3 regions of the Glutamicibacter endophyticus genome follow, and region 2 is predicted to be linked to each of the others. Evidence: riboswitches for the same ligand, from Rfam matches in the RefSeq annotation. Region 2 holds a riboswitch; each other region holds the start of a gene.
The links. Region 2 has a riboswitch for S-adenosylmethionine ahead of ACJD00_RS02805 (hypothetical protein). Riboswitches for the same ligand answer to the same signal wherever they lie in the genome.
Positions count from the first base shown of each region.

Region 1: it holds a riboswitch for S-adenosylmethionine, as region 2 does, so the genes downstream of both, ACJD00_RS01615 (ABC transporter ATP-binding protein) here and ACJD00_RS02805 (hypothetical protein) in region 2, are expected to answer to the same signal.
Region 3: it holds a riboswitch for S-adenosylmethionine, as region 2 does, so the genes downstream of both, ACJD00_RS13890 (OsmC family protein) here and ACJD00_RS02805 (hypothetical protein) in region 2, are expected to answer to the same signal.

Region 1 covers NZ_CP174200.1:304,742-314,381, forward strand. The annotation lists gene argE (acetylornithine deacetylase) at 1-41, opposite strand, end outside; gene katG (catalase/peroxidase HPI) at 436-2,637, opposite strand; gene ACJD00_RS01610 (Fur family transcriptional regulator) at 2,716-3,141, opposite strand; gene ACJD00_RS01615 (ABC transporter ATP-binding protein) at 3,573-4,382, opposite strand; SAM riboswitch class I at 4,388-4,489, opposite strand; SAM riboswitch class I at 4,755-4,846, shown strand; gene ACJD00_RS01620 (acyl-CoA dehydrogenase family protein) at 4,865-6,205, shown strand; gene ACJD00_RS01625 (substrate-binding domain-containing protein) at 6,392-7,462, opposite strand; gene mmsB (multiple monosaccharide ABC transporter permease) at 7,511-8,761, opposite strand; gene mmsA (multiple monosaccharide ABC transporter ATP-binding protein) at 8,801-9,640, opposite strand, start outside.
Region 2 covers NZ_CP174200.1:569,974-579,613, reverse strand. The annotation lists gene ACJD00_RS02835 (thiamine pyrophosphate-binding protein) at 1-117, opposite strand, end outside; gene speB (agmatinase) at 123-1,112, opposite strand; gene ACJD00_RS02825 (hypothetical protein) at 1,263-1,688, opposite strand; gene ACJD00_RS02820 (helix-turn-helix domain-containing protein) at 1,775-2,338, opposite strand; gene ACJD00_RS02815 (sodium:solute symporter) at 2,514-4,028, shown strand; gene ACJD00_RS02810 (DinB family protein) at 4,118-4,642, shown strand; SAM riboswitch class IV at 4,687-4,797, shown strand; gene ACJD00_RS02805 (hypothetical protein) at 4,813-5,079, shown strand; gene ACJD00_RS02800 (VIT1/CCC1 transporter family protein) at 5,135-6,241, shown strand; gene ACJD00_RS02795 (5'-nucleotidase, lipoprotein e(P4) family) at 6,244-7,041, opposite strand; gene ACJD00_RS02790 (LOG family protein) at 7,150-8,343, opposite strand; gene ACJD00_RS02785 (SNF2-related protein) at 8,431-9,640, shown strand, end outside.
Region 3 covers NZ_CP174200.1:2,969,625-2,979,264, reverse strand. The annotation lists gene ACJD00_RS13905 (L-lactate permease) at 1-1,030, shown strand, start outside; gene ACJD00_RS13900 (FadR/GntR family transcriptional regulator) at 1,051-1,758, shown strand; gene ACJD00_RS13895 (SNF2-related protein) at 1,882-5,076, shown strand; gene ACJD00_RS13890 (OsmC family protein) at 5,142-5,678, opposite strand; SAM riboswitch class IV at 5,711-5,846, opposite strand; gene ACJD00_RS13885 (NAD(P)/FAD-dependent oxidoreductase) at 6,113-7,288, opposite strand; gene ACJD00_RS13880 (Gfo/Idh/MocA family oxidoreductase) at 7,343-8,380, opposite strand; gene ACJD00_RS13875 (amino acid ABC transporter ATP-binding protein) at 8,381-9,127, opposite strand; gene ACJD00_RS13870 (amino acid ABC transporter permease) at 9,124-9,640, opposite strand, start outside.

The DNA of each region.
Region 1 (9,640 bases), 270 kb from region 2:
TTGATGACGTCAAGGGTCTCTGGGGAGGGCGAAATGCTCACGTGTTTCTCCTGTCGCTTAGAACTCCGTTCTACGCCCTCGACTCCACGGTCTTCAAGTGGCTGACAGTTAAGTCTCACTATTCAGCAATGTGTGCTGAGGAGGGAGACTATCGTCCCGAGCCCAGTGATATGTCGAACGGACCTGCCCCGGCCGCTCGTTGAGCGAGGAAGGAACCTCGAGGGACTCACGCCGGAGGATGAAAAGGTCCAAGTTGGGGCCGAAGGGGTTGTCCGCGTCCTCTAGGTGAGGCGCAGCGAGCTAGGCAGGGTGCCCGATAATTCTTGCTCGGCCTGCTCGGCCCGAAACTCGGCGGGCTGGCGCCCGCGTATTAACGACGGAATCCGCCCCGCCATAGTTGGCGGGACGGATTCGCGACGCGGTTTGTTCCGAGTCTTACTGTGCGGCCACAGCGTCCAGCTTGTTCACGCGCAGTTCGAAGCGGTCGTTGTCCATGACCTTGGCCCATGCCTGAGCGAAGTCCTTGACGAACTTCTCCTTGACATCGTCCGAAGCGTAGAACTCGGCCAGAGCGCGCAGCTCCGAGTTGGCACCGAAGACCAGGTCCACGCGGCTACCGGTCCAGCGACCGTCGGCGGTGGTGTAGGTCTGCTCGTCGGCCGACGGGATCCAGGTCTGTCCCAGATCCAGCAGGTTCACGAAGAAGTCGTTGGTCAGCACGCCCGGGGTGTCGGTGAAGACGCCCAGGTTCGAGCCATCCCAGTTGTTGCCCAGCACGCGCAGGCCACCGGTCAGGACGGTCAGCTCCGGAGCGGACAGACCCAGCAGGTTGGCGCGGTCGATCAGCAGATACTCGGCCGGCAGGTTGATGAAGCCGGAGTTGTAGTTGCGCAGGCCATCGGAAACCGGCTCCAACCAAGCGAACTGGTCGACATCGGTCTGCTCCTGAGTGGCGTCCACGCGACCCGGGGTGAAAGGCACAACGATGTTGTGGCCGGCGGCGAGAGCAGCCTGCTCCACGCCGACGTTACCGGCAAGCACCACGACGTCAGCGAAGGAAACCTTCACGTCCGACTCGGCGTTGAACTCGTCAACGATCTGCTCGAGCACGGCGATAACCGGCTTGAGCTGCTCCGGCTGGTTGACCTTCCAGGAAACCTGTGGCTCCAGGCGGATGCGACCACCGTTGGCGCCACCACGCTTGTCCGAGCTGCGGTACGAGGCCGCAGCCTTCCAAGCGGTGGAGACCAGCTGCTGGATGGTCAGACCGGAAGCGGCGATCTTTTCCTTCAGCACAGCGATCTCGGCGTCGCCGATCACGCGCTCCGGAGCGGCCGGCAGCGGATCCTGCCATGGCAGATCCTCGGCCGGAACCTCTGGGCCGAGGTAGCGCGACTTCGGGCCCATGTCACGGTGGGTCAGCTTGAACCAAGCGCGAGCGAAGGCGTCGGCGAAGTCCTCCGGGTGATCCTTGAAGTGCTTCGAGATCTCGGAGTAGATCGGGTCGAAGCGCAGGGCCAGGTCACTGGTGAGCATGCGAGGCTCGCGACGCTGGGATGGGTTGTGAGCCATCGGCACCATGTCGGCGCCGGCGCCGGCCTTCGGACGCCACTGCTTGGCGCCGGCCGGGGACTCGAACAGCTCCCACTCGTAGGCGAAGAGGATGTGGAAGAACTCGTTGTCCCAACGGGTCGGGTGGTAGGTCCAGGTGACCTCCAGGCCCGAGGTGACGGTGTCGTCACCGTGGCCGGTGCCGTAACCGTTGGCCCAACCCAGGCCCTGGGCCTCAAGCGGAGCGGCTTCGGTGTCCGGGCCGAGCTTATCGTCCTTGTGGGCGCCGTGAGTCTTACCGAAGGTGTGGCCACCGGCGATCAGTGCCACGGTCTCGCGGTCGTCCATGCCCATGCGGCGGAAGGTTTCGCGGATGTCGCGGGCCGAGGCCAGCGGATCCGGGTTACCGTTCGGGCCTTCCGGGTTCACGTAGATCAGACCCATCTGGACGGCGGCCAGCGGAGCTTCCAGCTCGCGGTCGCCGCTGTAACGCTCGTCGTCCAGCCATACCTTTTCCGGACCCCAGTACACGTCATCGTCGGCTTCCCAGACGTCCGGGCGGCCACCGGCGAAGCCGAAGGTCTTGAAGCCCATGTCTTCCAGGGCCACGTTACCGGCGAGGATGAACAGGTCGGCCCAGGACAGTGCCTGGCCGTACTTCTTCTTGATTGGCCAGAGCAGGCGGCGAGCCTTGTCCAGACTGACGTTATCCGGCCAAGCGTTCAGCGGGGCGAAGCGCTGCTGACCGGTTCCGCCACCACCGCGGCCATCGTGCGAACGGTAGGTACCGGCCGAGTGCCAGGCCATACGGATCATGAACGGGCCGTAGTGACCGAAGTCTGCTGGCCACCAGTCCTTGGAATCCTTCTGCAGGTTGGCGATATCGGCCTTGACGGCAGCCAGATCCAGGCTCTGGAAGGCGGTGGCGTAGTCGAAGTCCTCATCGGCCGGGTTGGTCACCGAGGTGTTCTTGGCCAGAATCTTCAGGTTTAGCTTGTTGGGCCACCACTCACTGTTGGCGTTGCCCTGAGTTGGGTGGACTCGGCCTGCGCCGACCACGGGGCACTTGCCTGCGTTCTCAGACATTTGGTTCCTTCCAGGGAATTGGGTTGGGGGATAATCGCGCATCCCGACGGCTATGGACCGTTGGATGCGGTGAATTCGTTACGGTGTCTGCGAGGAAAACTGGCACTCGGGGCACAGCCCCCAGTAGATAACCTCGGCCTCGTCGATCAGGAAGCCATGGTCATCCGAGGCGCAAAGGCAGGGTGAATCTCCCACGGAGCAATCCACATCGGCAACCATGCCGCAATTGCGGCACACCACATGGTGATGGTTGTCGCCTACCCGCGCCTCATAACGTGCGCTGTGCCCATGAGGCTGAATTTTGCGTACCACGCCCAGCTCGGTGAGGAGCTTAAGGGAGTCATAGACAGCCTGATGAGACACCGTCGGGTACTGTTCACGCACCGCTGCGATCACCGTTTCGGTGTCCGCGTGCGGATGCGAGGTGACGGCAGAGAGCACCGCGACGCGTGGACGCGTCACGCGCAGGGATGCCGCCCGCAGTACCTCTTCGATTCCGACCATCTCAGTCACAGTCTCCAGCATGACGGCTTTTTTTGAATGAGTCAAGATAACGAAAGGTGTGTTGCAGGTTACGTAAACTTAACGCGCTCGGTACGGTTTCGTGGTCTCCAACGGGGGCTCGTGTTGCCGCATTAATCGGCGCCCCGTGCCGCGCACATTTTCGCGGAGTTGGCTTTGGTGCACCTAGCGCGAACGTAACCTGCCGTGCCTTGGTTTCACCGGGAGATCCTTCAGGTTGGGCCCGGTAGTGGTGAACGTAGTATTCCCCTGTGTTCCGGAGGGCACCAGTTCACCGTGGGCGGCAACCAGAAGACGCCAGTCTCGCGACAGCGCAGGTCCACGGGGGAGTGCGAGAACTAGGTGGCTCGCTGGTTGATCGGAGCAAGGCGCATGCACCGGTGTGGCCTGCCGCAGGGGCGATGTGCGCTGTATTAGTCGGTGTGGTTATCGACGCTGAGCAAATCCTGCAACATGTTGCGGTGCGCGCCGAAGTCGCCGTCGCGGCGCTGGTGCCCGGCCGCGGTGTCTAGGCGCAGATCCCGGATGACGCCGGCCGGAATGCCCGGTGCCTCGCGGCCCAGTACGATCACTCGGTCCGCTAACTGCAGGGCCTCGTCGACATCGTGGGTCACGAGCAACACTGTGGTGGGAATGGCCGCGTGAACCGCGCGCAACAGCTCCTGCAATTCGAGTCGAGTCAGCGCATCCAGAGCCCCGAAGGGTTCATCAAGGAGCAGCACGCCGGGGCGGCGGGCTAGGGCGCGAGCCAGCGAGACGCGTTGCGCAAGGCCGTCTGAGATTTCCTGCGGGTGCACGTCGGCTACCTGTGCCAGGCCGGTAATCTCGAGCAGTTCATCGATCAGGGTGGTGCCCTCGTTCTGGTCCAAACCCAGTGGCAGGCCGAGCTCGATATTTTCGCGAATCGAACGCCACGGCAGCAGTCTTGGTTCTTGGAAGGCGACCGAGCAGCGCTCGTCAATCCCGGCCACCGGCAAGTCGCCGATGAGCACCTGCCCGGAGCTTGGCGTATCTAGCCCGCTAGCTGCGCGCAACAAGGTGGATTTTCCGCATCCGCTTGGGCCCAGAATGGCCACCAGTTCACCGGCGGCGATCTCGAGGTTAAAGTCCTGCAGTACTCGGCGGGTTTCGCTGCGTGTGCTAAAGGTGCGTGCAAGCCGGCGGAAGCTCAGCGGCAGGGCAGTATTGGTTGAGGTGTGCGCGGGTGCGTAGGCAAGTGCCATGATCATCTCCATCGGTTCTGGCGGTAGCACCGTCCGCGACCAGTTCATGGGCGTGGTGGTTGCTGCGGCGTCGTCGAGCCAGATCTCTCGGCCGCTCGGGATGGTTCCGCAACAATCGAACCGCGTCGAATGAACCGAGGGCAAACCTTTCGTAACATGACGAATCTTCGAAAGATGGTGGCCGGACGCGAGAAATTCTGATTCTTCTTTTGATAAGTGTGGATTCGTTGATGAACTTGAAGGATCGACGAAGCGCCTTTCGTGGCCACCGGCCTACATCTCCTGAAGTATGACTGGCGTCACTACTACGGCTCGTTACTTTGTGACGCCCGGCTTGGGACGTGAAAGGACGTAACGCTACAAATGATTACGAACCCATCCAGAGCGGCCGAGAGATCTGGCTCGACGACGCCGCAGCAACCACCCGCGTGACGGGCCGGTGCTACCGCCAGATCCGATGGAAAGAAATGAGGATTTTTCCAGTGTCTTTCGACAACGCCAACATGGACTTCAACGCATTGAGTGACCCCGCCGGGGCTTCGGCCCGTAATCTAGATGACCACGTAGAGCCGGTGGCCGTGCGCCAACTGTTAAAGGTCACTCCCGGGCCGTGCGCGGATGAGCAGTACGAACGCCTGGCTGCGATTTTTCGTCCGGTGTTCGCGCAAATCGCTGACGGAACCAATGAACGCGAGCAGCTTCGTCAGCTTCCCTTTGAACAGGTCGGCTGGCTCAATCGCGAGCGTTTTGGGGCGTTGCGGTTACCGGTCGAAGCCGGTGGCCACGGGGCACGGCTTTCGGATGTATTTCGCTTGTTGATCGAGTTGGCTGAGGCGGATTCCCACATTGCTCAACTGTGGCGGGCGCATATTGCCTTCACCGAGCATGTGCTCCGGCTTGAGGACGAGGCACTGCGTAAAAAGTGGATCGCGCGCATTGCGTCCGGACATATCGTCGGTAACGCCTACACCGAAAAGGGCGGCAATCCGCTCGGGACACTGAATACGGCCGTCAGTGAGGTCAATGGCCGCTGGGTCGTTAACGGCGAAAAGTACTATTGCACCGGCACCATTTTCGCGGATTGGACCACCGTCGCGGTCAGCCACCCGCAGCGCCCGGGGCGTCACATTGCCGTGGTTTCCACCCAGCACAGCGGCGTTAAAATCATCGATGACTGGGACGGGTTCGGCCAGCAACTGACCGGCACCGGCACCACCGAATTCAGCAATGTCCCGGTAGATAGCTTCATGCCCGAAGACCCCATCGATCCGGAAGCCGCGATCTTCCAGCTCGTGCTGCTTGCGGTCCAGGCAGGTATCGGCCGGTCGGCGCTGAACGACATGCGCCTGGCGGTTCAGTCGCGTACCCGCAGCTTCTCCACCGGCACCGGCGTGCCGGTGCATCAGGAACCACAGGTATTGCAATTGGTCGGGGAGGTCTCCGGTGCGGTGTTCGCCAGCGATGCGGTGGTGATGGGGGCCGTTTTGGAGGTTGAAGCCGCGCTGGCCGACAGCAACCTCAATGACCACGAGCGTTTCGCCGTGTGTGAGCTGGCCGCCAACCGCGCGCAGAGCGTAGTGCAGCCCATGGTTATCGCTGCCACCAATAAGCTTTTCGACGGGCTGGGGGCTTCGGCCACCCGAGCGTCCTTTAACTTCGACCGGCACTGGCGCAATGCGCGCACCATCGCCACCCACAATCCTGCGGTCTACAAGTCACGTATCGTTGGCGACTACGAAATCAACGGTGTGCAACCCAAGCGCCTGTCGGTAACCGGCGAGGTGACCTCAACGTCTCATACCAACACCACTGGCGGATTCTAGAGGCGGCTGGCTTCCCATGCGCCGGAACTGACGCGGAACTCTGACCAAACTCGTCGCGATGAACTGTCCCGTGCCTCGGCCCGGGACAGCGATCGATGACACGCTCGATCATCCCCGTGGACACAAAGAGCGCTGGCCCCAGACAGAAGTCTGGGGCCAGCGACTTTTTGAAGCTACGTGCTGCCGTTACTTGCCTTCGGTAATCGGGCCAAGCACCGGATCGTCGGCGTATGCCTCGGTGACGTTCTCCTTGGTTACGATCTGCGGATCCAGCAGATTCGCCGGAACGGTCTTCGAGCCGTTATCGAAGGACTCTGCATCGGTGACCTTTGGCTCTTCACCAGCCTGTAGTGCCTTGACCATATCGATCGCCTCGGCCACCAGGTTGCGGGTGTCCTTGTTGATCGTGGAGTACTGCTCCCCGGCCATGATCGACTTCACCGATTCGACCTCGGAGTCCTGACCGGTGACCACCGGAAGATCCTTACCGGCAGCCTTGACCGAGGTCAGCACGGCGCGGGCCAGGGTGTCATTCGGGGAGAGCACACCATCGAGGTCTTCCTTGCCGTAGTTACCGGTCAAGATGGTGTCCATGCGCTTCTGCGCATTTTCGGACTTCCAGCCCTGGGTTACGGCCTGCTCGAAGGACTTCTGCCCGGAGAGTACCTTCAGGGTTCCGTCGTCGATCTTCGGCTTCAGCACGCTCATGGCTCCGTTGAAGAAGTCATCGGCGTTGGCATCATCCGGGGAACCGGCGAAGAGCTCGATGTTGTAGGGAGCCTTGCCCTTCTTCTCGAGCCCCTCGAGCAGTGCCTTGCCCTGCAGCTCGCCGACCTGGAAGTTATCGTAGGCCACGTAGTAGTCCACGTTCTCCGTGTTGGTCACCAGACGGTCGTAGGCGATCACGGTCGCCCCGGCTTCCTTGGCGGCGGCCAACTGGGTGCCCAGCTGCGAGCCGTCGATGGCGCCGACGATGATGACCTTGGCGCCGTTGGTGACCATGGCGCTGATCTGATTCTGCTGTTCGGCGACGCCGCCGTTGGCGAACTGCACGATCGGCTCGAAGCCGGCATCCTTGAGTCCGTCGTTGAACAGTTTCTCGGCCAGCACCCAGTTTTCACTGGTCTTCTGCGGCAGGGCCACGCCGATGGCCGAACCCTCTTCGAAGCCGCTGGCTTCGGATCCGGTGTCGGTCTGACGGCCACAGCCGGTCAGGGCCAGAGCCGCGATGGCCGCGGTGGCAGCAAGCTTTCGCATGGTGAACTTCATTGTTTTCACTTTCTCTCAGGTGGGTGACGAACTGAACTAGACGGAAATTTTTTCCGGGGTTGGGGGTGCTGGGGTGGAGGGCTTATTGAAGGAACGCATGAGCAGGCCGGTGATCGAAGGCTTGCCCTGGGTCTTGTTGTAGACATCGAAGGCCACGGCGGCCAGCAGCACCAGACCCTTGATGATCTGGGTGGCATCCGCACCCACACCGAGCAGCTGCAGACCGTTATTCAAGACGGCCATCACCAGACCACCGATGATCGACCCCATGACCGTACCGACACCGCCGGAGACGGCCGCACCGCCGATGAACACTGCGGCGATTGCGTCGAGTTCCCACATCACGCCGTCGAAGGGGCCGGATGCGGTGGAACGGGCGACGAACATCATGCCGGCCAGCGCGGCCAGAATCGACATGTTCATCATGACCAGGAAGTTGACCTTCTTCGAGCGCACACCGGAGAGCTCGGCGGCGTGCTTATTGCCACCCACCGCGTAGACGTGACGGCCCAGAATGGTGCGCGTGGAGATGAAACCGTAGATCAGCACGAGAACCAGCAAGATCAGACCGGAAATCGGGATCGAGGTGCCCGGTCGTCCGGTGGCAAACAGGTAGGTCGCGTAGAGCACGGCCGCCGAAATCAGCGTCACCTTGGTGACGTCGACCCACAGTGGGGCAACCACGGCACCGAGGGTGCGGTTCTTAATGCGGGCCCGGCGGCTGCTGAGGATGAAGAAGAGCACCGCACCCAAGCCCAGGAGCAGGGTCAGGTTGTTGTAACCGGTCACCGGCCCGACTTCCCACAAATAACCGGCGCCAATGAACTGGAAGTCCTCGGGAACCGGGACCGTGTTGGACTTGCCAACGAACTGGTTCAACCCACGGAAGAGCATCATGCCCGCCAACGTGACGATGAAGGCCGGGATCCCCACGTATGCGACCCAGAACCCCTGCCAGGCACCGATAACGGCACCGAGCACCAGGCCGAAGACGATCGCCAGCCACCAGGGCAGATGCCAGTCGCGCATGGCGATGGCCACCGCGATACCGACGAAGGCCGCAATGGAGCCGACCGACAGGTCGATATGCCCGGCGATGATGACCAGCACCATGCCGATAGCCAGCACCAGAATGTAGGCGTTGCCGTTGATCAGGTTAATGACGTTGCCGGAGGTCAGGGTGCGGCCGCCGGTGCGGAACTGGAAGAAAAGGATCAGCGCCACCAAGGCGAAGATCATGCCGAATTGGCGGGTGTCCCCGCCGAAGAGCTGCTTGAGCGCATTCATGCTGAATTCCTGCTGTGATCGATGGGTTGATGGGTGTCGCTAGCCGGCCTGTAGGCCGGAGTCCGCACGGTCGGCGGTCATGAGGCGCATCAGGTTTTCCTGGGTCGCCTCATCTTTGTTCAGCACACCGGTGATGGTGCCTTCGAAAATTGTGTAGATACGGTCCGAGAGGCCGAGCAGTTCGGGCAGTTCCGAGGAGATCACGATGACCGCCTTGCCCTGCCGGGCTAGTTCCTGAATGATTCCGTAGATTTCATACTTCGCACCCACGTCGATGCCTCGCGTAGGCTCGTCCAGAATGAGTACCTCGGGGTCCGTGAACATCCACTTGGCAAGCACGACTTTCTGCTGGTTACCGCCCGAAAGCTTCGCCACGGATTCATCCACCGAGGGAGTCTTCGTGCGCAGCGAGGTGCGATAGTTCTCGGCGACCGCATATTCGGCCCGGCGATCAACCACGTCATAGCGGCTGATCTTGCGCAGATTGGCCGCGACGGTGGTGGTCTTGATGTCGTCGAGCAGGTTCAGCCCTAGACTCTTGCGGTCTTCGGTGACGTATCCGAGACCGGCGTCGATGGCCTGGCGTACATTGCGAAGCTGGACCTCCTTGCCGTGGATGCGCACCTGCCCGGAGAGGAATCGTCCATAGGAACGTCCGAAGACCGAGCGGGCCAGCTCGGTGCGACCGGCGCCCATGAGGCCGGCGAAGCCGACGATCTCACCGGCCCGTACGAAGAAGTTCGAGCCCTTGCACACGAGTCGGTCTTCAACGTTCGGGTGGGCGACGGTCCAGTTCTCCACCTCGAGCAAAACGTCGCCGAAATGCGGGGTGTGATCCGGGAAGCGGGACTCGAGGGAGCGGCCCACCATGCCCTTGAT
Region 2 (9,640 bases):
ACGCGAGAGCGCGTCAAAGAGCCCCAGGGCATGCTGCCCGGGAATGCCAAAGACGGTCTTGGCGCCGAGTGCCGACAGTGTTTCGACGACGAGGTCGCCGCCGTTGCGCTGTGCCATAACCGCTACCGCTTGTTCTTGCCGTTGTTCTGACGGAACTCGCTGATCAGGGAGATCAGGTCGTAGGTGACGTGCGAGGCGGCCACACCGGTCAGTTCGGCGTGGTCATAGGCCGGGGCAACTTCAACGATGTCGGCGCCGACCACATTCATGCCGCGCAGGCCGCGCAGGATTTCGAGCAGCTCACGGCTGGTGATGCCGCCAGCTTCCGGGGTGCCGGTGCCCGGTGCGTGGGCCGGATCCAAGACGTCGATGTCGATGGAAATGTACAGCGGGCGGTTGCCAATGCGATCGCGCAGCTTGTCGACGATTTCGCGCACGCCCTGGTAGTAGACATCCGAGCTGGTCACGATACCGAAGCCGAAACGCTTGTCGTCTTCGAGATCCTTCTTGCCGTAGAGCGGACCGCGGGTACCCACGTGGCTGATCGCCTCGGTATCCAGGATGCCTTCTTCGACGGCGCGGCGGAACGGGGTGCCGTGGGTGTATTCGGCACCGAAGTAGGTGTCCCAGGTGTCGAGGTGGGCATCGAAGTGCAGCATGGCGACCGGCTGGCCGGCACGCTCGGTGGCCGCACGCAACAGCGGCAAGGCGATGGTGTGGTCGCCACCGATGGTGACCAGCGAGGAGCCATCGGCGGTCAGGTCCAGGGCGTTCTGCTGGATGGTTTCGATGGCTTCATTGATGTTGAAGGGGTTGACCGACATGTCGCCGGCATCCGCGACCTGGCTCAACGCGAACGGGGAAACGTCGGTGGCCGGGTTGTATGGGCGGATCAAACGCGAGGCTTCGCGCACGTGGTTGGCGCCGAAGCGGGCTCCGGGGCGGTAGGAGACGCCGGAGTCGAAGGGTACGCCGACGATCTTTACGTCGGCCTGCTTTACCTGGTCCAAACGTGGCAGGCGGGCGTAGGTTCCCAGGCCGGCGTAGCGCGGGGTGAGCGCGGCGTTGATTGGGCCAAGGTTGCCGTTGTCTTCGATGCGAATTTCTTCCATGGCGAAGATCCTTTCACTGTCGATCTGACACTCCACGGTGAGTTGTCAAATATGAAACGTAGGTTTTCTACCATGCTATTTAGAGGGCAGGGTCACGTCAAGGCTACGCCGCCAAGACATGAAAAAACCCGGGCGAACCCGGGTTAATTTTTAGCCGTCGACTCGGCCATCTGCGGCACTCACAGGGGGCCGAGCCCCGCGGACCAACGCCCTGTCGACCTCATGGATCCCTATGCCAAAGGCCAGGGACACCGCCAGAGATTTAATCATCAGTTGCTCCAGCGAGTACGCCACCCAGACCAGTTGCACCGGTCCGGCCAGCACGAGAATGAACATGCTCCAGAGCAGATACATCGCGGAGGTATGTGCCCCAAAGAGCTGCGGGTACCGCGCCCTGCGGCGCACCGTAGCCACTCCGAGGGCGATAATCACGACGGCCAAAATAGCCGCCCCGATAATGAAGAAGTTTCGTTGCGTGCGCAGGAATGTGAAGGTCACGCCAACCAACAGGCCGGTGAATAACGCCAACCCCCAGCCAATACTCTTCGGGGTCGAGTTGGATTTATCCTTGCTCACGCATTCCTCCCTCCCGCGCCGCTACTTTTCCTCCGCCGTAGTCAACACAGAGGACACCGACTTTAAGAATACGCGGTCAGCGGAGGCTAGAGCACCATTGTCCAGGTGACCACGCAGGGCTCATCGATGGGATTGATCCAGCTATGCGGTTCGCGGCCCGGGAAGGTGACGGTGTCTCCGGCGCTGAGCTCAATGCGTCGCTCCGGAAGAATGAGGATGAACTTTCCCGAGTGCACATGCAGAATCTCGACCTGACAATCCATCGAGTACAGATCGTCCTCGCCGGCTCCGTGTGGAGCGATCTCCGCACGGATAACCTGGACTCGTTTTTCGGTTCCCGGCGTAATCAACTGCTCGGTAATGCCCTCGCCGCCCAAGGAAATTCGCGGAGCATCGGCCAGCCGAATGATCTGCGTCTCGGGCACGCTGAACAGCTCCCCGACCTCGATACCCAACACCTCGCACAGCGAAAGCAACGTAGCGACCGACGGGCTGGTGAGATCGCGTTCGACGCGCGAAAGAAAGCCCTTGGTCAGGCCCGTCATTTCGCCAACCTGCTCAATGGTCAGGCGACGAGCCTGACGTGCGACTCGCAGTCGGGATCCAATATTGATGGCCGAGCCACTCGGCTCAACCGGCAACGCCTTCATTCGGGCAGTTCCCCTTTCCTCGGGTGGGTGCCCCAGGTTCAATCCAACGTAATTTTCGCCGGAAGGGGTTACATGCCCACGCATCGTAAACTACCATTCGTTTACCAATAGAAATATTTTGTTTCCGCAATCATCCACGCGGAGACACACTCGCACTCGTAAGTTAGGGACCATGATGGAAATCGTCAATGGCGCCATCGTCATCATTTATCTCCTAGGGATGCTCGCCTTCGGCTGGTGGGGCAAGACCCGCACGCACTCCAATTCGGACTTCCTCGTCGCGGGCCGTCGACTCGGCCCCGTGCTCTACACCGGCACCATGTCAGCCCTCGTGCTCGGGGGCGCCTCCACCGTCGGCGGCGTCGGACTCGGTTACAAATTTGGCCTCTCCGGTGCCTGGCTCGTTGCGGCCATCGGTATCGGCGTGGCCGCCCTATCGCTTTTCTTCGCGCCAAAAATCCAGCGTTTGAAGATCTTTACCGTTTCGCAGATGCTGAGCCTGCGTTATGGCTCGAAGACGGCCACGAACGGCTCTGGCGTGGTGATGCTCGGCTACACGCTGATGCTGGCCGCTACCTCCACCGGCGCCTACGCCACGGTCTTCACCGTCATTTTCGGTTGGGACCGCTGGCTGGCGATCCTCATCGGCGGCGCCATTGTGCTGATTTACTCCACCATTGGCGGCATGTGGTCGATTACCCTGGCTGATCAGGTCCAGTTCTTCATCACCACCGTTGGTGTCTTTGCCCTGATGTTGCCCTTCACGCTGTCGTCGGCCGGCGGACTTTCAGCTATTCGCGACCGCCTCGAAGCCGAGTTCTTCACCTGGGACGGCATTGGCACCCAGACCATCATCACCTACTTCGTCGTCTATGGCCTTGGCATGTTGATCGGCCAGGACATCTGGCAGCGCGTCTTCACCGCCCGTACCGACAAGGTCGCCCAATGGGGTGGGCTGACCTCCGGAATCTACTGCATCATCTACGGCGTCGCCGGCGCGATGGTGGGTATGGGCGCTCGTGTGGCGCTACCGGGACTGGCCGAAACCGCGAAGGACAACCCGGACGTTGTCTTCGGTACCGTGGCCAGCGACCTGCTGCCCATCGGTCTGGGCGGCATCGTGCTGGCCGCCGCCTTGGCTGCCATGATGTCCACCGCCTCCGGCGCCCTGATTGCCTCGGCAACCGTTGCTCGCAACGACGTGTTGCCTGTCGTGGCCAACCTATTCGGTCGCACGGTGCAGGTGGATCACGAGAGCAACCCGGAAGAAGACGTGAAGTCCAACCGTTACTGGGTGCTGGGGCTCGGCGTGCTGATCATGTTGCTGGCCATCGTCTTTACCGACGTGGTGGCCGCGTTGACCATTGCCTACGACATCCTCGTCGGCGGTCTACTGGTCTCGATCCTCGGCGGACTGATCTGGCGCCGCGGCACCGGAATCGGTGCGGCCTCCTCCATGGCCGCCGGGGCACTGGTGACCCTTGGCACCATGATCTACCTCGAGATTCAGGCCGAAGCGCCCTTCGCAGGCGTGTACGCCAACGAACCGATCTACTACGGCCTGGCCATTTCCGCCATCGTTTACGTGGTCGTTTCCTTGGCCACCAAGCCGACCGATGACTCGGTTCTCGCACACTGGAGCGAACGCTTGTCCGGTCGCTCGACCGAGGAAGGCGTGCGCCGCAGCTAGCCGGGGCACCCGCTGACCGGCAGGGGGCCGCGAACCACTTGGTTCGCGGCCCCTGTTCTTTTGCTGGAGATCTTCCTAGGCTGTGGACCATGAGTCTTAGTCAGGATCCAGGCGCGCAGCGCGTTCGAGAGTACCTCAACGAGGCGCGAGAAGCAGTGTTATGGAAATGCGCCGACCTGTCGGAGGCCCACGCCCGGCAGGAAATGACCGCCACCGGAAGTAGCATCATCGGGATCGTGCATCATTTGACGGCAACGGAGTACGCCTACTTCGGCGAATGCCTGGGCAGAACTCCGCAGGACGAACACATGCGTCAGGTGCTGGCCAGCGACGACCCACAGGCAGAATTCACCGTCCCAAAGGAGCTGACCCTGCGCGAGGTCTGCGAAAGCTACCGCCGCGCCATCGCTTTCGCCGAAGCCGCCTGCGACGAGCTCGAGCCCACCACCGCGGCCGAAGTAACCTGGTGGGTCACACACCGGCACACCAATCTGGCCCGCCTCGTCACTCACATGTTCGGCGAAACAGCCCGCCATGCCGGTCATATCGACATCTTGCGAGAACAGCTCGACGGCTTCGCCGGACTGTACGCCCATGCCCCGAATCTGCCGTAACAGAATTCGGTAGGCCACGCCGTACGGTAATATCGGCCGTGTAGCTTCACGAGATGTGGCGCCAAGCTCCGACTGGCCACACACCAACCCCAAGTTCATGGGTGGTTCGGATGAGGAAGCGGTCCGTGTGCCATTGCCACGGGCAAGAGCTTAAGCGCGAAGGATCGCCCATGGCCGACGCCGTGTTTCCCTTGATCGATACCCATGCCAATGTTGTCCGATTCCGGAGACAGGGCCGCTGGGAAGAATGGGGCATAGCCAATCCCGACGAACTGCTAGGTACGCTCTCGCGCGCGGTCGATCGGCCACGCTTCGACGCCGAAACACAGCAATTGTTGATCCGCACCGCCGCGCGTGGAGCCCGCGGAGGCCGGCTGCGCGTATTTAGTCTTGCCAAATTCCCCAGTCCCGCTTCGCTGGCTAGTGTGGGGAGCTGAGAAGTTCGCCTTCGCCGGGCGTAGCAGCCCGGCTTTGCCCCAGGAGCAACAACGCATGAGTAGCGACAGCTCGTCAGCACAGCCCACCTCGGCACAGATCCGCCGTTGGCGGCGCTATTTGGCCGATGAAATCGCCGAAGGCGCCATCTATCGAGAGCTGGCCGAACGCCGCACAGGGCAAGAACGGCAGATCCTGCTGGGGCTCGCGGAGGCCGAAGAACGGCATGAGGCCTATTGGCGGACCAAACTCGGCGAGCATGCACGCCATGTGCGTCCGTCGACCCGCCGCATGTTCCTGCGCTGGTTGGCACGTCACTTCGGGTCGGTCTTCGTGCTGGCCTTGGCTCAGCGCGCGGAAAGTAGCTCCCCCTACGAAAAGGATGCCGACGCCACCGCACAGATGGCGGCGGACGAACAGGTACACGAGGAAGTCATCAGGGCGCTAGCCACGGCGGGACGGGCACGCCTCTCGGGCAATTTCCGGGCCGCGGTTTTCGGGGCCAACGACGGTTTGGTCTCCAACTTGGCCCTCGTCATGGGCGTCGGGGCCACCGGCGTGGCCTCTGGTTTCGTGCTGTTCTCGGGTATCGCGGGCCTTTTGGCCGGCGCGCTGTCCATGGCAGCCGGTGAGTATGTGTCGGTACGGTCGCAACGCGAGCTGCTGACCGCCTCGCGGCCCACACAGGTCACTCTCGCGGCGGCCCCGAACCTGGACCTCGATGCAAATGAGCTTGTGCTGATCTACAAGGCGCGCGGCATGAGCGACGAAGATGCCGAGCACCGAGTTGCCGAACGCATGGGCCTTTTTACCTGTGACTGCAACCCTTCCTTCTCCTTGCATCCAGAGGCTCGCGCCGAAGAACTTGAGAAGGAGCACGAGGAGCTTGGCTCGGCCCCGGGCGCGGCAGCTTCCTCCTTCGCCTTTTTCGCCTCCGGCGCCGTCATCCCGATCCTGCCGTATATCTTCGGTCTGTCGGGCACCGGCGCGGTCGTGCTCTCGCTGGTCCTCGTCGGGTTGGCGCTGCTTGGTACCGGCGGCGTGGTGGGGCTGCTCTCCGGCGCCTCTCCGCTCAAGCGCGGCTTGCGTCAGCTCGGCATCGGGTTGGGGGCGGCGGCGGTCACCTACTGCCTTGGTCTGCTCTTCGGGACCACCGCCGTCTAACCTCACCGGCCTTCGCTTGGCTCCACATCCCAGCTCTCGAGCGTGGCCTTGGACCAGCTGCCGTAGGTTGGGTTCGGTAAGACGAACCATTCCCGGCCGAACTTGTCGGCTTGCTGCTGCACCAGTTCATGCTGGGTTTCCAGATCGCTTCCGGCATAGGCAGCGTCGAAGTCATGCATCGTGTCGCCCAGTTGCATGACCACACGGTGCTCGCTCTCTACCGCAGCGCGTCGTTCCTCCTTGGGAGGCCCGAGCAACAGCACCTGGTCTTCAACGGCCTGCGGTAGGCCCAGGCGCTGCAGGTCCGCCAACGTATCGTCGAGGTTCGCTTCGGTCCGATCGGAAATGTAGTAGATGTGCACCCCGAGCTCGTCGGCTCGTTTAAAGAAGTCCAGGGCCCCGTGGATGAGCGTGGGATCGCCTTCGCGTTCCCAATGGTCCCAGGTGTCCCAGGTGCTGTAGTCGTGGCAGTTTTCTAAATCGCGCGCTAGCAGGGCGCTGTTATCGATGGCGGTCTCATCGAGGTCGGTGATGATGGCCAGGTCTTCGCGGAGTTTGCCGCTTCGTCCCTTGGAGGCCTGTTGGACCACTTTTTCGAGTTGCTGCGTGGCCAACGCGTAGGTTTGTCCCTGCAAGGCCATGGCCTCGGCCGATTGTTGTTGCCAGCGCAACCCCATGGCATATTCCGCGACCTCACAGTGAGACTCGGCTCCCGCGGCGGCCGGCTCACCGCTGGCTAGCGCGTACCCGCCCAAACCACCAATGGCGAGGGTGGCTGCCACAGCAATCATCTTCTTCATATCGTTTCCTCCATGCGGTACGAACCGGTACTCCGACCGGCCTGACCGCGCCTACGCTAGCAAAGATAGTTGCCCACGTCACAGGTCGTTCCGTGATGTGTACACGCGCTAGCTTTGCAGCGTCGCACGGGTACGACGGCGTAGCGGTTGGACCGACTGCAGGAACTCCACGGCCGCGGCCCCCGAGTCCACCAGGGCAATCCGGAAGCGCATTGCTTTACCGGCGGACAGCGCTTTGAGCAGGGGGTACACCGGCAGGGTTTTCGTCCAATGTTCGACGCCGACCAAGACGATCGGGGTCACGCGGGCCGAGGGGGCATAGTAGTTTTCGCACGCATCTTGGAAAATCTCCTGCACCGTACCGGCGGATCCGGGTAGCACGATGATCCCGCCGTTGGACTGCTCGAGAAGGATCGATTCACGCATCGAGTTGGCGAAGAACTTCGCAATGTGGCTGGCAAACAAGTTCGGTGGCTCGTGCCCATAAAACCAGGTCGGTATGCCCAGCGAACAGCCCGTCCGGGCAAAACGTTGTTGCACCGCCAGCGCGCTCCGCGCCCATGCGGTGCGACTATCCTGTGCCAGGGGTGCCTCGGCCAACATGTCGATGGCCTGATCAATTTGCGGGTTTTCGTACCCCGCGAGCCAGGCTCCGGCATTCGCCGCCTCCATCGCACCCGGGCCTCCCCCGGTGGCCACGCTATACCCGCTACGTGTTAGCAACGCGCCGAGGCGTACTGCTTGGGCGTAGCTCTCGCTTCCGCGAACACAATCATGTCCGCCCATCACCCCAACGATCGGCGAGCGCGAAAACCTGCCCTCATACACCTCGTGCTCCAATGCTCGAGCGACGTGGTGATCATGCAAGGTTGTGGCCAGCGCGAATTCCTCGGTCGGCCGGCCGGGCACCGCCTGTTGTTGGGCAAAGGCGTAGATCAGCGCGTCGGGCACCTGCCGGTACCGGAGTTGTTCAATTCCGGCATACAGCTCCTCGGCGGTGTACAGCGCACGGCGTTGGGCGTTGAAGGGTGCGACCTCGGTCGACTGCCCCAGACAGAGTGCCCCGTGCAGTTGCACCTGTTCTTGCACCCCGTCGGCGAAGGTGCACCCGATGAAAAGGCACCCCGTGTAGTCCAAGCGACGTAACATCCCGGTACGCTCGCGCAAGTCGAGCTGATGAACCCGCCAATTGCGGGCCAATGCTGCATCGGTTTCCACCGCGGTAGTGGCCAACCGATCGAACTCGGCCAGGCTCGTGATGTTCACGGCCCGTGAGGGCAACAGTGAGTAGGACTGCGACATGGCACTACGCTACGCGCCCCGGAGGCCGAACGCATCAAGACGACACCGAAATTTCGGCCCCGGCGCGGATCGTGAAACGATATACGGATGAACGATGCCGCACCGATCCTCGATTCCAGAGTGCTTCTGGCTTATTTGGGCAATGCGCCCTATTTCTATGGCCAGCAGTTAGCGGCGCAGGAGGCCGTGACGATCTCCTGCGAGTTCGACAACGAGAAGCACACCATCACGGGGCGGATTCTGGAGACCGCCGAGGAGCAAGAAGAGCCTCAGTTACTGGCCGAGCCGGGCCTGAAATTGGTGCGTTCTGGTAGCGGCTGGCAGATAGACGAAGCCTGGTGTGACTGCGAGCAGGCCCCGAAATGCAAGCATGTCGCCGCCTTGGCCATCGCCAGTGGCAAGCAGGCCAGCGCCACCCCCGCGACCGGCACCCCGGCAACCGTCGAACGTTCCCACGCGGCTTGGGAAGAAACCATTAACTCCTGGTATGAGCCACTGGAAAACGATCCGGAAGCGGGGTTGACCGGTTCGGCCAATGATCCGGTCACACCGATGGCATTGCAGGTCATGCTTTTCGACGCGCATGACGCCTCCGCCACCCAGTGGGCGCCGACCGGGCATCAGCTGCCGGCCGCGGTGCGCCATCAGCGCTTCCGCCTCGGCGTACGCCCCATGGTGCGCAACGCCGAAGGTCGCTGGGTGCGCGGCCAACTGCGCTGGACCACGCTGGTGTACAAAACCTTCGGCTGGAACCTGTTGCGCACCCAGCATCACTGGTTCGCCCGTTTTGCGGCGCTGGCCCATGCCAACACGCAGCTGCAGTTCAAGGTGGATGAGGACTGGCTGTACCTCGACGAGTATTCCTCGCCGTTACTGTGGTCGATGCTCGAGGAAACCTCGGCGCTGGGCATCGAGCTCTTGCCGATGCGCGCAGAGACCAGCATCGCATTGCTCGAGCCAGCCACCCATGAACTTCAGGCGCATTGCGATGAGACCGGTGATATACATTTGACCGGTGCCTTGCGGCTGGGCGAGGAGATCATCCCGCTCTCCGCCGACACCCCCGCAGGGACCATCGGCAACCACGGTTACTACCTACAACGTCAGCAGCCATCGCAGATCCTGTTGGCCCCAAGCCGGGAACCCCTGCCGACCGAGACGCGGCGTTGGTTCACCCACCGCGAGCCACTTCAGATTCCGCAGGATGACCGCGAGCATTTCCTCGCCGACAGCTACCCCTTACTCGCTCGCCGTTTCGCGGTGCGCAGCATCGATGAGCAGCTGCAACTGCCCGAGC
Region 3 (9,640 bases), 1.1 Mb from region 2:
CGGCATGCGCCAGACCCTGCCGGCCACCTTGGTCATCGGATTCTCCTTCGCCATCGCCCAGTTCCTGTGCGCCACCTACTTCTCCTACGAGCTGACCGACATCGTCGCCTCGCTGGTCGGCCTCGGCGCAGCCGTGCTGCTGCTGCGCGTCTGGCGCCCGCAGGGCATCGAACAGGCCCGCCACCGCGTGCTGACCGAGGAGGCCGCCGCGCAGCCGCATGTGGCCGGTAAGTCGCTGGACAAGGCCGACACCTGGATGGCGCTGTTCCCGTACCTGCTGGTGATCGTGATCTTCGGCATCGCCAAGCTGTGGACTCTGGGCGTGGACATCCCGAAGTGGCTTTCCGGCACGGATATCGCCTTCGGCTGGCCCGGGCTGCACGGCCGGGTGGTCAACGGCGAGGGCGAGGCCATCTCGGCCACCATCTACAAGTTCCAGTGGCTTTCCTCCCCGGGCACCTTGTTGCTGCTGACCGGCATCATCGCGGCCTTCGTCTACTCGCGTAACAACGGCGGCGGGCGCTACGAGATGGGCTTCGGCCAGGGCCTGGCGGAAATAGCCAAGACCATCGTGAACATGCGCTTCGCGGCGTTGACCATCCTCTCTGTGCTGGGCCTGGCCTACGTCATGAACCTGTCCGGCCAGACCATCACCGTGGGCACCTGGCTGGCCGGCACCGGCGGAGCCTTCGCCTTCCTCTCGCCGATACTGGGCTGGATCGGCACCGCGGTCACCGGCTCGGACACCAGCGCCAACGCCCTGTTCGCCAAGCTGCAGCAGACCGCTGGTGCCAACGCCGGCATCGATCCGACGCTGCTGGTCGCGGCCAACACCTCCGGCGGCGTGGTCGGCAAGCTCATCTCGCCGCAGAACCTGGCCATCGCCGCAACTAGCGTGAAGATGGAAGGCCAGGAATCGGTGATCCTGAAGAAGGTCGCCGGCTGGTCGGTGGGCATGCTGCTGCTGCTCTGCGTCCTGGTCTACCTGCAGTCCACGCCGGTGCTGAGCTGGATGCTTCCGGCATTCTAGGCCGGTAAACTGGAAGCATTATGGCTTCAACCCCAGCTCCGCGTGCGTACCAGGTCGTCCTCGACGCCATCGAGGACGACCTGCGCACCGGCAAGCTCAAGCTCGGCTCGCAGCTGCCGGGGGAGCGTGCGCTCGCGGAGCAGCACGGGATCTCCCGGGCCTCGGTCCGCGACGCCATCCGCATCTTGGATGTGATGGGGGTGGTGCGCACCTCCACCGGGTCCGGGCCGAACTCCGGAGCCGTGGTGATCTCGAATCCCGCTGCCGGTATCTCGCAGGCGCTCCGCCTTCATGTGGCGGCCAAGGGGATCGAGGTCGCCGAGATCGTCGAATCACGCATTCTGCTCGAAACTTGGGCGGCGCAGATGCAGCCGCGCGATCCGCGCTACGCCCAGCAGGTGATTGCCCGAACCGCCGTGCTAATCATGCGCATGGACGATCCGGAACTCAGCCGCGAAGAGTTCCACCGCATCGATGCCGAATTCCACGTGCTCTTGGCCTCGATGTCCGGAAACGCGGTGGTAGCCACCATGATGGAGTCGCTGCGCAACGCCATCAGTGACTATGTGTCGGCCGCGATCACCGACGACGAGACCTGGCAGTCGGTCGTCAAGATCCTGCGGCGACAACATAAGGCCATCCATCACGCCTACGCCAACGGGCACCGAGAACGCGCCGCACAACTTCTCGAAGAGCACATCACCTGGTTCTACGGGCAGACCCACTAGCCTGTGTGCGCTCCAAGCTGAGAATTAACAGGTGACGCGACATGGCATCACCGGTCGACACTGGGAACTGGATAGGCTAGAGCACCGACGGGATAAGCAGATGACAATGAAGGCCGGGTGCTCGTGGCACGAGAATTGAATTTCGCGCAGATCTCCTCCCTACTCAGCACCACCGATGTCGCCAAGGGGCAACTATTGGTGCTCCAACGGCAGGTTAAAAACCTCCGGGCACAGGTTGAAGATGCCTATATGACCTTCGACGGGTCGGTGCTCGGGGTGCGGGCCATGGCCCGTTTCGCGTTCGAAGGGCGCTCCGTGTCGGCCTCAGCCTACTGCGCGGTCGACGCCCACGGCTTTAGCTGCGAGCATGTGGCCGCGCTGCTCCTCGACGCCACCAAGCAACGCCCTGACCTCTTCACCCGCCCGGGGAGCACACGAACACGCGAACCACATTGGCGGATCCAACTAAGCGACCTGCTCCCGCACAGTGCCCCGGTCGACATTCCGGAACTCGAGCCGCTAGGCCTGCTCCTTAAGGTCACCCCAAACAACTACATCGACGACAGCGGCTACGAGGTCAAGGCCCGTCCGGTACACCCCGGAGCCCGTGGCACGAATTGGGTGCAAAGCGGGGTCTCGTGGCGCGGGCTGGCCTTCGATGAACGGTTCGAGGAAGCACAACGCGAGGCCGTCTTCTCTCTGGTCACCCTGCAGAACCACCACCACGGCAGCAACCACAGCTACGGCAACTATTACGGAGATGACTGGGTGGTGCTCAACGGGCTGCCCGGGGAAAAACTTCGGAGCATCTTCGAGCGCATCCGCGCAACCGAGGTGCCGCTCATTAAGCCTGGTGCCGCATCCCGTCAGGTCATCGGCTACCGTGCCGAGCAGGCCCACGGCGGCTACGAATTGACCCGCCACGACGGGCACGCACGCCTCGCGGCACGGATCGAGGCCCCCGGCGCTGAATCGCAGGACTTAGCGCCGCTGGGACGTCCGGCCTTGCTCACCCTGGTCGGTAGCACCCCACTGGATCAATCCGAAACCCTCGAACTGGCCGAGTTCGATGCGCCACTACACGCCTCCCTGCGCTCCCTCGCCCGCCAAGGAGCGATCACCATCCCCGAAGATGCGCTCCCGGAGTTCGAACGCAGCTTTCTGCCGAGGGTGCAGCAAACCGGCCCGCTGACCAGCCCGGATCACAGCTATGCGATTCCCGCCCCGCCACGGCCGGTTCTTGAGGTGGCGTTGGCAACCCGCGAGGAGTTCCTGAGCGTTGATTACCGCTGGGTCTACCCGCAGCACGTCGACCCCAACCCCGAACTCGAGCAAGAGATTATCGACGAGCTCACCGTCGACCTGGCAGAGGTCGAGCTGGGCCCGGTACGTCACCGCCGTTTCCCGTCCGCGACCTTGAATCCCAGCCAGAAGATCGACTTCGTACTTCATGCGTTACCCGTATTTCGGGCGCACCGCGATGTGCGGGTGCTCGAGGACGAGCAACTTCCGGACTACCAGATGGCCGCCGGTTCCGCCCAGGTGCACATCCAGCGGCCACGGAGTAGCAACGACTGGTTTGACCTGGGCATTGAGGTGCAGATCGATGGGCAGAAGGTTCCCTTCGTTCAGCTCTTCGAGGCCCTCACACGCGGTGATAGCTACCTGGAGCTCGATGGACACCGGGTGCTAAAGATCGATGGCGAGGAAATGGAGCGGCTGCGGGCGCTGATCGCCGAGGCCGGAGAACTGTCCAAGGTCACGCCCGAGGGCGTGCGCATGCACAAACTCAGTGTGGATTGGTGGCAGGAACTGGTGGCCCTCGGGATTATCGAGGCCCAAGAGAACGAGTGGCTACACGCCATGCGTCAACTCTCCGACACCGAAACTTTGGCCGAGGTCGAGCTACCGGAGAGTTTCACCGCAACACTGCGTGGCTATCAGTGCCAAGGGGTCGCGTGGCTCGATTTCCTTCGACGACACCAGCTCGGCGGGGTCCTGGCCGATGACATGGGGCTGGGTAAAACCGTGCAGCTCCTCGCCGCCCTCGAACGGGCACGGATCCAGCATCCCGAGCAGCGTTACCTAGTCGTCGCTCCGACCTCCGTGGTGGGCAACTGGGCCAGCGAAGCAGCTCGCTTCACCCCTCAGCTACGCACGGCGACGGTCCTGGCCACCGCGAAGAAGCAACAACGTCCACTGGCCGACACCGTCGGTACGGCGCAACTCGTACTGACCAGCTACGCGATTTTCCGATTGGATTTCGAGCAGTTCGATGCGCTGGGTTTTGACGTGCTCATCTTGGACGAGGCCCAGCAGCTGAAGAACCACGTGTCCAAGGGCTATAAACAGGCCCGGCAGATGGCGGTGCCGACCAAGCTCGTGGTCACCGGCACGCCGATGGAGAACAACCTCACCGAACTATGGGCGCTGGCCTCACTGGCCGCGCCGGGACTGCTCGGTGGCTTGAAGGCCTTCAAGGAGAATTACCTCAAGCCCATAACCGAAGGGGATGCGGGGAAACTGCAGCGGCTTAAACGCCGACTACGGCCATTCATTATGCGCCGCACCAAGGAACAGGTGGTGCCCGAGCTACCGCCGAAGACCGAACAGGTACTCGAGGTTGAGCTTGATCCGGCACATCGGCGCGCCTACGATCGCCGATTCCAACGTGTCCGGCAAGAAGTCTTGGGACTGGTGCAGGATGATGTGGATTCCAACCGCTTCAAGATTCTGCAATCGCTCACCCTGCTCCGTCAGCTGGCTCTGGATCCTTCGCTCGTCGACGAAGGCGACGCGCCGAGCGCCAAACTCGATCTGCTGCGCGACCTGCTGGAGGATGGAGTGTCCGAGGGGCACAAGATTCTGGTGTTCAGCCAATTCACCGGCTTCTTGTCCAAGGCGCGGACGGTAGCCGAAGAGCTGGGTATTGCGCACGGGTACCTTGACGGCTCGGTGTCCGGCACCAACCGAAAAACCCTGGTGGAGGGGTTTTCCGCCGGGGATTTCCCGGTGTTCTTCATTTCGCTCAAGTCCGGCGGGTTCGGCATCAACCTCACCGAGGCGGACTACTGCATATTGCTGGACCCCTGGTGGAATCCTGCCGCTGAAGCGCAGGCGATCGATCGTGCCCACCGCATCGGGCAGGACCGGCCGGTGTATGTCTACCGGTTGGTCTCGCAGAACACCATTGAATCCAAGGTGTTATCGCTCCAGGCCAAGAAGACCGAACTGTTCAACGACGTGCTCTGCGAGCAGCAGGACACGGCCGGTTCGAGCACGCTCTCGGCGCAGGACTTCCTCGAACTGGTTCAATGACAACCGCCGTGGACGACATCCCCGGAGGGGTTCGTCCACGGCGGCCTAGGTCTAACTAATCGGTTCTACCGGGCGACCTTTAGCGCGGTGTTCACCGGGGTCGGGTTCGACAGCAGGTCCAGCACCGGGCAGTACCGATCCACGGTGCGCTGCAGCTCGGCATAACGCTCGTCGCTTTCCGGACCCGAAACGGTCACTTCGATCTCGATATCGCTGAAGCCCGGGCGCACCGCTTCATCGATGGCGAACAGGCCGCGGACATCCAGGCGCCCGGTGGCGGTGATCTGCACATCGTCGACCTGCAGGCCCAACTGCTGGGCGTAGAGCCGGTACACCACCACTTGGCAGGAAATCAGGGCACCCAGCGCGTACTCCACGGGGCTGGCCGCCGCATCATCGCCGCCGAGCGCAGCCGGTTCATCCACGACGAAGTTGTGCTTCCCGGCACTGATCTTGCTGGCCACGGCACCGAACCCGGCTCCCGATACGGCAAAGGTCAGCTTTGCATGATCGGGGTTTTCGGCGATGCGTCCGCTCCAAGCCTCGCCGGCGGCAATCAGCCGTGCGGCACGGTCCTCGACGGTGGAGAGGTTACTGCTCATGGGGAAGATCCCCCTTTCCGGCGCAGAAAAAGCGCCATCGCTTACGGTGCCGACGTTCGGCACCGTCGAATCGTCACCGTCGAATCGTCACCTGGGGCACCCCGCGCACGGCGCGAGAAGGGTTGCCGGTCGACCAGCCAGGGCTGCAAATGATCGACGCTCGTGATTCTGTGGCTCCATGCTCGCAGGTAACAGGAGCCGTGGGTAGGGCGCAGTTCATGCTTCGTCATCTGCCCCAAACAAACGGAGCGTGCCGGGCCACGACTCGCACGTGGCCGGCACGCTCTGGCGACGATGCTAGCCGGTCCGCCTTGCGAGCGGTCAGCTAGGCATCGAATTTAGTGCGGCGGGTGGTTGAGCCACGTCGGACCAACCACCTGCCGGTCAACCGCTCCCGGTGCCGGGATAGGGTTCCTTTTGGCGCAGCGCTTTCGTTACTTCTGCACCGGTTCCCACGCACCGGTTCCAACGCGGCCCTCCAGGGCACCCTCGTGGAAACGGTCCAGGCGGAAGGAACGTAGCACCGGGCTGTTTTCGCCGGTGACGATCTCCTCGGCCAGCAGTTCACCGAGAATCAAGCCAAGGGTCGCCCCGGAGTGGGTGAAGAGCGTGTGCAGCCCATTCACCGAGGGGACCGGACCAACTACCGGTTCGCCATCGCCCGGAATCGGCTTGAGCCCGGCCCCGATGCGCTGGGCGGTCAGCACCGGGTTTCCGGCCAGAACCTTCGAAGCCTCCTCGAGGAGGCCTTGCACCGCCTGCTGCGGCACCGTGAAGTTGCCATCTTCCTCGACGACCACCATCTGCTCGGACCAGTTGGCGTCCAAGACCAGGCGGCCATCGGGGGTGGGACGTACCGCTACACGCGGGGTGTTCAGCACGGTGCGCACCTGGAGATCCACCGGGTCGGTGAAGAGCACGAAGGCGGCCGGGGTAGCATCCGGCACGCTGATACCGAGCTCCGCGAGCTGGGCCGGGACCTCACCACCGGTGGCAAGCACCACCTCATCGGCATCGATGGTGTTGCCATCGGCGAGAGTGACGCCCACGGCACGCCCCTCGCGGACCGCGACGCGCGCGTGCCCGGCATTCTCGATGATCTGTGCTCCCTCGGCCACCGCCTCGGCGGCCAGCGCCGGCACGAAGTCGGGCAAGTTGACCCAGCCTTCGCCGGGGTTGTAAATCGCGCCTTCCTCGGCAACGGCCGCAGGGTCGACATCGGGGGCGAAGTCGGTGATCTGCTCGCGGGTGATCCAGCGGGAGTCATAGCCACCGGAACGCTCGAAGGCAAAGGTATCTCGGAAGCTTTCCCCCGGGGCGGCCCATTTTAGTGCCCCATTGAAGCGCAGATATTCGTGGCTTTCCGGGTGCCGGTTGCTCCAGGTGCGGTAGCGGTCCATGGCCAGCATGCGCAGGTAATGGTAGTCGGCGGAGCGGGCGCCGGAGGAGTTGAGCCAGGCAATGGAACGGCTGGAGGCCCCGTCGGCTAGGGTGCCGGAGGTGACCAGCGTGACCTTGGCGCCGGCGCGTGCTAGATGCATGGCGGTGGAGACGCCGAGGATACCGCCGCCGATCACGGCGACGTGCTTAACAGAGGAAGATGAGGACATGAGTGTGTACTTTCTTCAGAATTGGGGTGGATCTGTGGGCCCGACGGTGCGGGGTTAGGCGGTGACCGTGTCCCGATGAATGGATTCGATCAGACGCAACACCGCCAGGCTGTCGTGTGGGTCGACCGGGACCGGACCGGCGTGGCGCAGGCAGGAGGCCAACGCACGGTAGAACTGCGGGTAGTCCCCGGGCAGGGTTGGCACTTCGCGGGTAGCCTGCCCGGTGGCCAGTTGGCCCCAGTGGGCTTCGGGTTTCTGACCGTACTCGGCTTGCGTGGGGCTCATGCCCGAAGCCAACTGAGGTTCTTGTGGATCGAGCCCAAAGCTGGTGTAGGCCCCGCGGTGCCCTGCCATCTGGAAGCGCGCCCCGGGGGCCGCGTTCAAGCTACTCATGGTCAACCGGGATTCGGTGCCCGAACAGTGTCGGAGCAACACGTGCGCGTCCTCCTCTGCGGTCGCCTGATCGGTCAGCGGCCGCAGGCTGGCTTGCACACTATTCACCGGTCCGAAAAGCTCGATGGCCTGATCGATCAGGTGAGTTCCCAGGTCGAAGAGGATGCCGCCGCCCTGCTGCGCGGTGAGCTCGGCTTTCCAGCTACGCATGCCCTGGGGTTTGAACCATTCGAAACGCGACTCGAAGGTATGCACGGCGCCCAGCGCCTCTTCGCCCAGCAACTTCTTAATGGTGAGGAAGTCACCGTCCCAGCGCCGGTTTTGGTAGACGGTGAGGGTCAACCCCAGCTCGGCGGCCAAAGCGATGAGCTCTTCACCCTGGGCGCTATGCACCACAAAGGGCTTGTCAATGACCACGTTCAACCCGCGCTTGAGTGCTGCACGGGCAATCTCAAAGTGGGTCGGTGGCGGGGTGCCGATCACGAGCAGATCCAACTCTTCCGCTGAGGCGAGAACCTCCCGGTAGCTGGGAACAATGCTGGCGTGCGGGTACGCATCGGCCGCTTGCTGCTGCCGTTCGGAATTCGCGGTGGCGATAAACGAGATCTCGAAGTCCGGGTTGGCGGCCAGCAGGGGTGCATGGAAGACCTTGCCGGAGACGCCGAAGCCGATGATGGCGGTACGGATAGTTGCGGACATCTAGAGCACCTCGTCCAAAAAGCGGCGTAGTCGGTCGGATTTGGGGTTATTAAACAGCTCCTCCGGCGTACCGGATTCGATTACTTCGCCTTCATCCATGAACACCACCTGATCTGCGACCTTGCGGGCAAAGCCCATCTCGTGGGTGACCACCACCATGGTCATACCGCGCTGGCAGAGATCCGCCATCAGGTTCAGCACGCCCTTGACCAACTCCGGATCCAGCGCGCTGGTGGCCTCATCGAAGAGCATGATCTCCGGCTCCATGGCCAGCGCGCGAGCGATTGCTACGCGCTGCTGCTGACCACCGGAGAGATCGCGTGGGCGATGATCGCTACGCTCGGCCAAGCCCACCTCGGCCAGGCGGGCGGCGGCGAGCTCTTCGGCCTTCTTGCGGTTTAGCCCCTTGACCTTCCACGGAGCCAGCGCCACATTTTGCAGGGCCGTGTGATCCGGGAAGAGGTTGAAGTGCTGGAACACCATGCCGATGCGCTTGCGCACATCGTCCGGACGATCTCCCAGAATGGAGGAGCCATTGACGATGACGTCGCCGCGTTTGGGCTCATGTAGCCGGTTGATACCTCGCAACAGGGTGGATTTACCCGAGCCGGAGGGTCCAATGATGCAGGTGGTGGTGCCCGGGGCGACCTTCAGATTGATATTGTGCAGGATCTCGACATCGCCATAGGCCATGGCCATATCGGTCAGTTCTAGCGAGGAACCGTGAAATTCCTTGGTCGCGCTCATGCTCGCTCTCCTTGCGTCGAGGACTGCAGTTCCGAAACTTCCTTCAGCCCGCTGGTCGGGGGAGTTGCCTTGCGGCGTCCGGTGCGGAATTTTTGATCGATGTAGTTGACCAGGTGGGTCAGCGGGACGGTGATGATCAGGTAGAAGATACCGGCGGCCACCAGCGGCGAAAGATTGCCGGTCAGTACCGCGGCATCCTGACCCACGCGGAATAGTTCGCGTTCCATCGGAAGCAACCCGAGGAAGTACACGAGCGAGGAATCCTTGACGATGGCGATGAACTGGTTGACCAAGGCCGGCAATACACGGCGGATGCCCTGCGGGATCACGACCAATACCATGGCCCGGCCATAGGACATGCCCAGCGCGCGGCAGGCCTCGAGCTGTCCCTTTTCGACCGACTGGATGCCGGAACGGAAGATCTCGCCGATGTAGGCACTGGCGATGAGACTGAGCGCGATGATACCCAGTGGGTAGGGGGAGGGGCCGAAGATATCTTGAGAGATTCCGGTA